Regions from separate parts of the Lysinibacillus sp. S1 genome, predicted to be linked through region 2. Evidence: a T-box and tRNA genes for the amino acid it is inferred to sense, from the RefSeq annotation. Region 2 holds a T-box; the other holds one or more tRNA genes.
What was found. The T-box of region 2 lies ahead of argS (arginine--tRNA ligase). A T-box ahead of a tRNA ligase gene usually reads a tRNA of that ligase, here a tRNA-Arg.
Positions count from the first base shown of each region.

Region 1 (5,462 bases), 1.5 Mb from region 2:
AGGTTTATTCTTTATATAAAGAACATGGTGAGGCATTAATGGATTTGATGAATGAATTTGAACTCAATGCCAAAACAATTGAACGTAAAAAAGGCTTTGTAACTTACTTAAAAGAAGCAGAAAAAATTTCAGATTTCCTTAATATTGTTGGAGCGCATCAGGCTATGATGAAATTTGAAGATGTTCGGATTTTGCGAGATATGCGTAATAGTGTCAACCGTATTGTGAACTGTGAAACTGCCAATTTAAATAAAACCATTGGAGCAGCATTACGGCAGGTTGAGAATATTCGATTTATTGAAAATTCAATTGGTCTTGATCAACTACCGGAGAAGCTTCGTGAAATAGCACGTCTCCGTGTTGAATACCAAGATGTGACATTAAAAGAGCTTGGTGAAATGGTATCTAGTGGAACGGTTAGTAAATCAGGTGTTAACCATCGATTGAGAAAAATTGATGAGATTGCGGATGCATTAAGGCGTGGTGAAAAAATAGGTGGTTAAGTTATCATACTTTTCAGGTATGAATGTCATGCTAATCGCTTATTGTTCTTTTGCCAGTAAGTAAGGTAAGATAAAACTAATAGACGAACGGTAGTGAAGGGGAGTTTTGAGAATGATTGAGAGAAGAGTCCAGGTTAAATTAAAATTAGGACTACAAGCTAGACAAGCAGCACTATTTGTGCAAGAAGCAAATCGTTTTAGTGCTGATATCTTTCTAGAAAAAGATGAGAAAAAAGTAAATGCCAAATCCATTATGGGTGTTATGAGCTTAGCAGTTGCTAAAGGTACCGAAGTGACTTTAAGCAGTGAAGGTAACGATGCTGAGCAAGCGGTTACAGCATTGGCAACAATTATTGAAAATGAAGATTAACATTCATTAAATACAAAAGGCATCACAGAGCAATTCTGTGATGCCTTCTATTTTTTATTTATTATCGCTACGGTGCATAATATGATCGATTAAACCGTATTCTTTTGCACGTTCAGCAGTCATGAAGTTATCACGATCTGTGTCTCTTGCAATGACTTCAAGTGGTTGACCAGTGCGTTCAGATAAAATGCCATTTAATTTCTCACGTAAGAATAGAATACGTTTAGCAGCAATTTCAATTTCTGTCGCTTGACCTTGTGCACCACCTAGTGGTTGGTGAATCATGACTTCAGCATTTGGTAAGGCAAAACGTTTACCAGGTTCTCCAGCTGCAAGTAGGAAAGCACCCATTGATGCAGCCATACCAATACAAATTGTTTGTACCTGTGGTTTAATGATTTGCATTGTGTCATAGATAGCCATACCAGCCGTAATGGATCCGCCAGGTGAGTTAATATAAAGAGAGATATCTTTATCTGGATCTTCTGCTTGTAGGAAAAGAAGCTGAGCGACAATGGAGTTAGCAACATTGTCATCAATAGCACTTCCTAAAAGGATAATACGGTCTTTAAGTAGACGTGAATAAATGTCATATGCACGCTCACCACGACTAGTTTGTTCAATAACTGTAGGAATTAAATTCATGTTAAATCCTCCTTAAAAAGCTAAATTCGAATACCTTTGCTGAAAATTTTCCTTTGTATTTCAGCTGTATCCTTATCATACACATTATAGTCAGGGAAGGTCAAATATTAACCCTGCTAAAGTGAAATTAAAAAAAATAAATTGTTTTTGCATTCTATGGTTGAATTATATAGGATAGGCTTGTATAATGATTAAGGTTATAAGGTTTAAAGTACAGGACACTATTTTGCAGGTATGCTTCAAAAATGAGGGTTATCTACATCATGCTTTTCGTAAGCCTAGAGTGAGTACTTTTTTTTTGTGTCTTTTGCCCTCGTGGTGTAATGGATAACACGTAAGATTCCGGTTCTTGCACTGGGGGTTCGATTCCCTCCGAGGGCGCCATTTTACTGATCAATTGATATACTGTTATAGCTCATCTCCTAATAAGTAGTTTAGCAGCCTGCTTACTGGAGATCGAGAGGAAGAATAAAGGGAATACTGTCCTAGTTGGCATTATTCCCCTATTTATTCCTTTCAAACCTTCAAAAAAGCAACAACTCCAAATTATTTTTTAGTGAACATACTGTACGTGAGACTAGTAATAGTCGAAAAAAAAGAATCCTATCTGAGGGGATTCTTTTTTTTTGCCTAAATTTATCGAAATTTGGCATGGTTCTTATTGTATATATATTAGTTTTAGGTTAATTTTCTTGTTATTTATACATGTTTTTTCAAATTATATGAATTTATTATAAATTTATATGAAAAAATATTTAATTTTATGCGAAAAGTTGTTGTCTAAATACTATAATGTTAATATAATTGACCTAATAGTCTAACATTTCCGAATTGCGAAAAATAATACGTAATTCGGAAAATTATCGAACTAGGGGGAAATACAATGAAAAAAACAGGTTGGATGTTACTGATGATTATTGCAGCTTTAACATTAGCACTTGCAGGTTGTGGTACAAAAGATGATGCATCTTCAGGTAGCTCATCTTCAGAAGATGGTGGAGATGGCAAAAAGGTTTACAAAGTAGGTACTGAGGCAACTTTTGCACCATTTGAATCTGTTGACGATTCAGGGAAAATTGTAGGGATTGATGTCGATATTCTACAAGCTATTGCAGATGAGATGGACTTTGAGGTTGAGTGGAATAATATTGGATGGGAGCCAGTGTTCCAAACAATTAAGAACGGTGAAACAGATATCGGTGCTTCTGGAATCACAATTACGGAAGAGCGTAAAGAATCATTTGATTTTACAGAACCGTATTATGAGTCTCAGTTATTAATTGTTGTGAAAGAAGATTCAAAGATTAAATCTCTTGATGAATTAAAAGATAAAAAAGTATCTGTACAAATCAATGCAACTGGTCATATGGCAGCGAAAAAGCTACAAGGGGAAGCAAGTACAAATATTATGGCTTTTGAAAGTCAGCCAATCGCTATCCAAGAGATGCTAAATGGTAATGTTGATGCAGCTATCGGAGATAATGCAGTAGTTTATGAATATATCAAAGCTCACCCAGATCAAAAACTAAAAGTAATTGAAGATGATGCATTCGAAAAAGAATACTATGGCTTCATGGTTCAAAAAGGGAATAAAGAATTGCTAGATAAATTAAACGAAGGTCTTAAAAAGATTAAAGAAAACGGTAAATTAAAAGAAATTACAGGCATTGATTTTCAATAAAAATGAATGAAATGATGCTACTAACATAGTAACTGTGCTAACAGCTCATTTATTAATTGTAATTTAAAGGGGAATGGGGTTTTCGGATGGACATCTTTGACTTACGCTGGGACATTGTCTGGAACTACCGAGATATGTTTATACGAGGTATTGGCGTAACACTTATTTTGACACTTAGTGGTTATTTTGGCGGTATTCTATTAGGACTATTTTTAGGCCTTGGAAAATTATCGAGTAAAAAATGGATTTATTGGCCATCTAAACTATATATCGATTTATTCCGTGGAACACCGATGCTTGTACAAATCTTGTTAATTCACTTAGCAGTTATTCCAACAATTTTTGGTCATTCTTTAGGTTATATGGTATCAGGGATTACAGCGCTTATTTTAAACTGTGCTGCTTATAATGCGGAAATTTTCCGTGCAGGGATTCAAAGTATTGCAAAAGGGCAAATGGAGGCTGCTCGCTCTCTTGGATTAACGCATAACCAAGCGATGCGTAAGGTCATTTTACCTCAAGCATTTAGACGTATGATTCCGCCATTGGGCAATGAATTTATTGCATTATTAAAAGATTCTTCACTCGTAACTGTAATTGCAGCACCAGATATTTTATACGCTAGTAAGGTCGTAGCTGGTGCAAGCTTCCGCTTCTGGGAACCGTATATCGTTGCAGCATTATTATATTTAGTGTTGACATATGGTGTAACGAAGATTGTAGCATTTATCGAGAAACGATTTAGCAATAGCTATGTCCCTCGTAAAGCTAAGGTAGAAGGGCGGGAAGCTAGATGATAAAAATTGAAAACCTACACAAATACTTTGGCAAGCTTGAAGTATTAAAAGGAATCGATTATGAAATTCAAGAAAAACAAGTTGTCTGTGTTATTGGGCCGTCTGGTTCAGGAAAAAGTACATTTCTCCGTTGCATCAATATGTTAGAAGAAGTAACGGATGGTGCTATTTATATTGAAAATGTAAAAATTAATGATCCTAAAACGAATATCAATGAAATTCGCGCTGAAGTGGGTATGGTGTTTCAACAATTTAACTTATTCCCGCATATGACAGTTATCGATAATGTCACGATGGCACCTATGCAAATTCGTAAAATGAATCGTACAGACGCAGAAGCTTTAGGACATGAGCTATTAAAAAAGGTCGGGCTCGACAGCAAGGCCTATAATTATCCTGAGCAGCTATCAGGTGGTCAGCAACAACGTGTGGCGATTGCTCGTGCCTTAGCAATGAAGCCAAAAGCTATTTTATTTGACGAGCCAACTTCAGCACTTGACCCTGAAATGGTAAAAGAGGTGCTAGATGTTATGAAAAATCTAGCAGCTGAAGGGATGACAATGGTAGTTGTGACACATGAAATGGGCTTTGCTCGTGAAGTAGGTGATCGAGTAGTCTTCATGGATGGGGGCTATATTGTAGAAGAAGGGTCTCCAGAGGAACTATTCGGCAATCCCCAAAGCGACCGTACGAAAGCGTTTTTAGGAAAAGTATTATAAAGCTGAAAAAGCGAACGACATGCTCGTTCGCTTTTTTTGTGCTGTTCTTATTTAATGAAGGGGATTAGATGTTGTGTCGAATGCATTCAGCATCGTTTGCATATCCTGTTGGGAATACTGAGGCACCTGATAATAGCCGTGTTTATTTTGATAAATGGATAATTCGTATCCCATTTCAATACAGTTAGGAATACTATCCGCAACAACGCGACGAACTACAGGGTTTGTTGTCTCCAACGCAGCAGTTGTCATACATTTCGCTGCTCCTTTTTGAGCTCCAAGTAAAAATCCAGAAATAGCTTCATCATTAATTTCATTAGCGTTTTGCATCGGCTTTTTTGGTTGACCAGGATTTAGGCCATATTTGAAATCATTTCCTGTTTCCATTTGGTAGCGTCCTGTTGGAACAGATGGATCGTGTCCTGTTTTAAAGGACTCTACGATCGTATTGTACATACCAAGAGTGAAATTATATTGGCGATCCAAAATGTTGAGTAATTCAGGATCTTTTACATGGGGACGCAAAATAATCGCTTGGTTCATACCTGCAATAATTTCGCCAATTGTTTCATGCATGTCCATCATTTCATGTCCACCATGATTTAGGCTATGTTGTTGATTTAAATTTGTTTGGTTTGATGATTCATTGTAAAACGATTGTGACAAAAAAAACGCCTCCTCAATAATTTTTTGTTGCAGTATTTAGTATGTCGTGTCAATTCAATTTCATACGGTATAAATGTAAAG
Region 1 is NZ_CP173154.1:3,602,223-3,607,684, forward strand. Features, by position in the region: gene whiA (DNA-binding protein WhiA) at 1-503, shown strand, start outside; gene ACHZEU_RS17965 (HPr family phosphocarrier protein) at 616-873, shown strand; gene clpP (ATP-dependent Clp endopeptidase proteolytic subunit ClpP) at 928-1,518, opposite strand; tRNA gene ACHZEU_RS17975 (tRNA-Arg) at 1,828-1,902, shown strand; gene ACHZEU_RS17980 (basic amino acid ABC transporter substrate-binding protein) at 2,402-3,199, shown strand; gene ACHZEU_RS17985 (amino acid ABC transporter permease) at 3,286-3,996, shown strand; gene ACHZEU_RS17990 (amino acid ABC transporter ATP-binding protein) at 3,993-4,715, shown strand; gene ACHZEU_RS17995 (spore coat protein) at 4,767-5,381, opposite strand.
Region 1: it has a tRNA-Arg gene. The T-box ahead of argS (arginine--tRNA ligase) is inferred to sense a tRNA for this amino acid. The anticodon was not compared.

Region 2 (5,462 bases):
AACACATCAATGGAAATTTTAACAATTGGAGGTATATTATGGGTAAGGGCTTATTATGGACAGCCACTTGTGTAATAGTAGTTTTAGTTGGGTTTGGTAGCTACTATTTTATTAAAGAAATAACAAACTCTATGGCATACGATAAATTAGTAGATGAGTATAAAAAGCCAGAACCAATTGAACATATAGAGGAAGAATATGATGTTATTGTCATCGGTGGTGAGCCAGAGGGAGTGGCTGCGGCTGTGGCTGCTGCTCGAAATGGTGCGAAAACATTGCTGGTCGAAAAACGACAAGAGTTAGGTGGATTATTTACATATGGTATGCTGAATTTCCTCGACATTCCTCGTGATGGCCATAACAACTCGATTAGTGAGGGAATATTTAAGGAATGGCATGAACTTGTTAGAGGGAATGACGCTTTTGGTATTGTAGGTGCTAAGGCAGCCTTTAAAAAGCTGATCGATGAAGAGCCCAACTTAACGTTATCCGTGCAAACCGAGGTTGTGAAAGCAAATGTTAAACAACAACAATTAACGTCTGTGGAATTAAAAAATGAGTACGGTACATATGTTGTGAGGGGGAAATCATTCATAGATGCTACACAGGATGCTGATTTTGCAGCCTTGTCGGGCGTTCCTTTCTTTGTGGGCGGAGAAGATATTGGCATAAAGGATAAGCGTATGGCTGTGACTTTAATGCTACATTTAAAAAATGTCAATTGGGATGAAGTCAAAAAAGCGGCTAATTCCGGTGTATTTGGCGGTGCTAATTTAAATCATACGGTGATGTGGGGCTTTACAAAGCTACATGATGAATACAAGCCATTACAAGAGGGTACAAGATTACGAGGGTTAAACTTAGCTCGTGTAGATGATGAATATTTCATCAATGCCTTACAGATTTTTGGTATTGATGGCTTGAATGAATCCTCAAAACAAGCGGCGATTGTCGCTGGGAAGAAAGAAACGTTACACATTCTAAAATATTTACAAACAAACTTCCCAGGGTTTGAAAAAGCTGAAATTGTCAGCTATCCAGAAGAGCTCTACGTCCGAGAAACGAGACATATTTGGGCAGAGTATCAATTACCAATGGCAGACCTGTGGAAAAATAGTGATCAGTGGGATAGCATTGGCATTGCCTCTTATCCAGTCGATGTGCAAGCGCAAACGCCTCATGATTACGGCTATGTGATCGCTTCACCCAAGCAATATGCTATTCCTTTCCGGTCGTTAGTACCGAAGGATATTGATGGCTTATTGGTTGTCGGACGCTCTGCTGGTTATTCATCACTTGCAGCTGGTAGTGCACGTATTGTTCCAACAGGGATGGTGACAGGTGAAGCGGCTGGGACTGCAGCTGCTCTTGCACAGAAGCACGATGTAACCTTTAGAGACATGAGTAAGGATAAACCATTAATCGCTACATTACGAAAGCAATTGGCTAAGCAAGGTGCCTATGTTGATTCATTTTCAATTGAGTATCCATATCAAGGAGAATGGTATGATGAAGCCATTCAAACCCTCATTAATTACGGCCTTGTTGTGGGCGGCTATGATAATGACCTAAAAGTAGACAGTAAGGCGACGAAAATAAAGTTTGCTAAAATGTTAAAAGAGAGCATGCTACGTGCTGGTGGAGAAAGTGCAGCAGGAATGAAGGACCAGCTCGAAATTGTCATCAATAAAGTTTATAATCAAGGCGATGAAGCTATTGAGCGAGATGAGTTAGCTCAATATTTGGCTGACGTCCTCATCGGTGAATCCAATGCGACTAGCTGGGATACATTGGTAGAAAAAGGAATTGTCACGGAGAAAGTAGCGAAGAAAGTCTCTGATAATAAGAAATTAAAATTAAAAGAGATGTATGCGATTATGGCTGATGTGATTCATTATGTAGAAAAAAAACGTTCCTCCTTGTGAGGAGCGTTTTTTGCTGAAACGGCAACGTAAAAAAGGGTTGACGCCAATTAGAAAGTCCTGTAATATATGTCAAAATCATAAAAAAATTCGATGAAAAAGAGAGTAATTGATGGAATGACTGGCTAGCGAGTTAGGGATGGTGGGAGCCTAATGCAGGAACCATGAACGAAGCGCACTTTGGAGAAGATTCTCGAACAAATAGTAGAGAATAGCGGGGCGTCACCTCGTTAACAACGGAAAGTGGTCATGTTACATGGCAACTAGAGTGGTACCACGGGATTATCATGCTCTCGTCTCTAATTATAGAGGCGAGGGCTTTTTTATTTGAACAGGAGGAGGAGCAAAATGAATCAACAAATCGCCGACAGTATAGCAGTCACATTAAAGCAGCAAATAATAGGAGAGGACATATTGTCATTATTAGAAAAACCCAAAAGCTTGGAGCTAGGGGACGTAGCCTTTCCATGCTTTACTCTAGCAAAAGTGTTGAAAAAATCACCGCAAAGTATCGCAGCACAGATAGCAAGTCAATTAAATCATGACAGTATCGAGCGTGTGCAAGCTGTTGGTGGCTATGTCAATATTTTTCTTGATCAACAAAAGGTGACGCAACAGGTGTTACGCAAGATTCTGCGCGACAAGCAACAATATGGTACTACGCCAACAAAGATGGGAACGGTCGTCTTGGATTTTTCCTCTCCTAATATCGCCAAGCCTTTCTCGATGGGACATTTACGTTCAACAGTCATCGGCAATGCCTTAGCAAATATTGCAGAAAAAAATGGCTATCAAGCCATTCGTATCAATCATTTAGGGGACTGGGGTACACAATTTGGCAAGCTTATTGTTGCTTATCAGCTTTGGGGTGATAAACAAGCTATTTCGGCTTCCCCGATAGAGGAGTTATTAAAGATTTATGTGAAGTTTCATGAAGAGGCCGAGCAAGACCCAACGCTCAATGAACAGGCTCGTGCCGCCTTTAAAGCATTGGAGGACGGTAATGAAGAGGCGCAGGCATTATGGCAATGGTTCCGAGATGTGTCATTCATAGAATTTCAAACAATATATGAGCTATTAGGAATTCATTTTGATGCCTTTATAGGTGAAGCCTTTTACAATGACAAAATGCCGTCCGTTGTAACAGAATTAAAAGAAAAAGGGCTCCTTGTGGAATCAGAAGGTGCGTATGTTGTGGAGATGGAGGAGATGCCTCCATGTTTAATAACGAAAACGGATGGAGCCACGCTTTATGCGACGCGTGATTTAGCAGCAGCCCTGTATCGCCAACAGCACTACCAGCCCCATAAGATGTTCTACGTTGTTGGCAATGAGCAGTCCCTCCACTTTAAACAACTTTTTCAGGTCATCGAAAAAATGGGCTATCCTTGGGCAAAGAATCTGCAACATGTGTCATTTGGCATGATACTGAAGGATGGCAAAAAAATGTCGACGCGTAAAGGCAAAGTGGTGTTATTAGCAGATGTACTAGCAGAAGCTATAACGACTGCAAAGCGTAATATGGAGCAGAAAAACCCTTCTCTACCTAACAAAGAGCAAGTCGCAAAGCAAGTGGGGGTTGGAGCGGTAATTTTTAATGATTTAAAATCCCATCGTCTCAACGATATTGAATTTTCAATCGAGCAAATGATGAATTTTGAAGGCGAAACAGGGCCATATGTACAGTATACATATGCACGTATTTGCTCTATTTTAGATAAAAAGAAAGCTCCGACTCAAGATATGCTCTTCAAATCTTTAGGAGAGCAGGCTTGGCCGATTATTTCATTACTAGAACAGTTTCCTAAAACGGTAGCTATAGCTTTTGAGCAGGCTGATCCGTCCCAAATAGCGAAATATGCCTTACAACTGGCACGTTTATTTAATAAATATTATGCACAGTACAAAATATTAGTAGAAGATGAACAGCAAGCATCCCGTCTTGCATTATGTCAGAGTGTTGCTATTGTTTTAAAAGAGTCATTAGCCTTATTAGGTATTGAATCACCTGAAAATATGTAAGAAGCCTTAGCCATGTAAAGGTAAACTGTCCAATCATTGACCAACCATCGAAAACATGATAAAAGGATAGAGGAATCCATGCAAGCTTTTCATAAATGAAGGCTGCGTAATAACAGAGGGGATCAAACAATTGGTTAAAAAACATTGGACATTATCACTCACCTTCGTGGTCATTAGTATATTTTTTGTCGCTCTTAATATGAGGCCAGCTGTCACGGGAATAGGACCGCTTTTTAATGTCCTCATGACATCCTTACAAGTCTCGAATACAAGCATGAGCTTTCTCACAGCTATCCCCGTTTTTTGTATGGGATTATTCGCACCTTTGGCTGTCCCGCTTCAGCGAAAAATGGGCACGAAATCAGCTATCACCCTTTTAGTGGCCATCCTTGTAATCGCGAATGGGCTACGCTTTTTCCAAGCAAGCTATCTCTTGCTCATCGTGACAAGCTTTGCGGCAGGCTTAGCGATTGCAATGATTGGTCCTATCCTAAATGCTTATATTAAGAAAAAGTTTCCAGAACGTTTTACGACAGTAGTCGGTATCTATTCATTCGGTATAGGCGTAGGGGCTACTTTAAGTGCAGCCTTAACCGTGACTTTTTATCAGAGTTTCAGTAATAGCTGGACAATCGCCCTTGGTATGTGGTCAATCCTTGCTATAATTGCTCTCGTTATCTGGCTAGCGGCAATTCCATCCAAACACAACGAGCAGCTCCAACAAGTAACTACGTCAGAAGAAGTCCGTAATCCGTGGACATCTAGACGTGCCTGGGTAATTTTACTGTACTTTGGTTTACAAACATCACTCTTTTTCTCAATCATGTCATGGCTTACGCCGCTATTGCAGGATAAAGGCCTGTCATTAGAGGCATCCAGTGCTATGCTAACAATTATGTCTATTGTACAAATGATAGGGAATATGGCGGTACCAATTCTCATGGAAAAATGGCCAAGTCGAATGGCCTGGCTACTAGTGTTTAGCTTTGTCGGCATGATTGGATTTATGCTACTCTGGCTGACAGCGGGTATTTACCTATGGCTGGCTGTTTTATTAATTGGCATTGTGCTAAGCGGGCTATTTCCAATCGGACTATTGCTGCCTCTTGATGAAGCCAAAAATGATCAGGAGGCCACCAGTTGGTCATCTATGGTGCTGGCAGGTGGCTTTATGGTAAGTGCCATTATCCCCATTCTAATAGGCATTTGCTATGACCTAACGGGCAACCATACATGGACGTATCTGATCTTTGTATTATTAATGCTCGGCATTCTAGTAACGACTGGACTATTAAGAAAAAAATGATTGTAAGAGACATGTGTCAGGTTGCACATGTCTTTTTATGTGAAAATTATTTTGAGGGTATAATATCCTTCCATCCTCACAGCAAATTTTGTCTTCCATCAATATTAATGGGTAGAAAGAAATGACTTTAGGGAAGTTGCTGCATTTTTCTAATATCAATTATTCAATAATAATATTATGTAAACTTGAAACATTACTAGTCCTTGATTATG
Region 2 is NZ_CP173154.1:423,883-429,344, reverse strand. Features, by position in the region: gene ACHZEU_RS02170 (FAD-dependent oxidoreductase) at 39-1,925, shown strand; T-box leader at 2,007-2,226, shown strand; gene argS (arginine--tRNA ligase) at 2,271-3,944, shown strand; gene ACHZEU_RS02160 (CynX/NimT family MFS transporter) at 4,075-5,250, shown strand.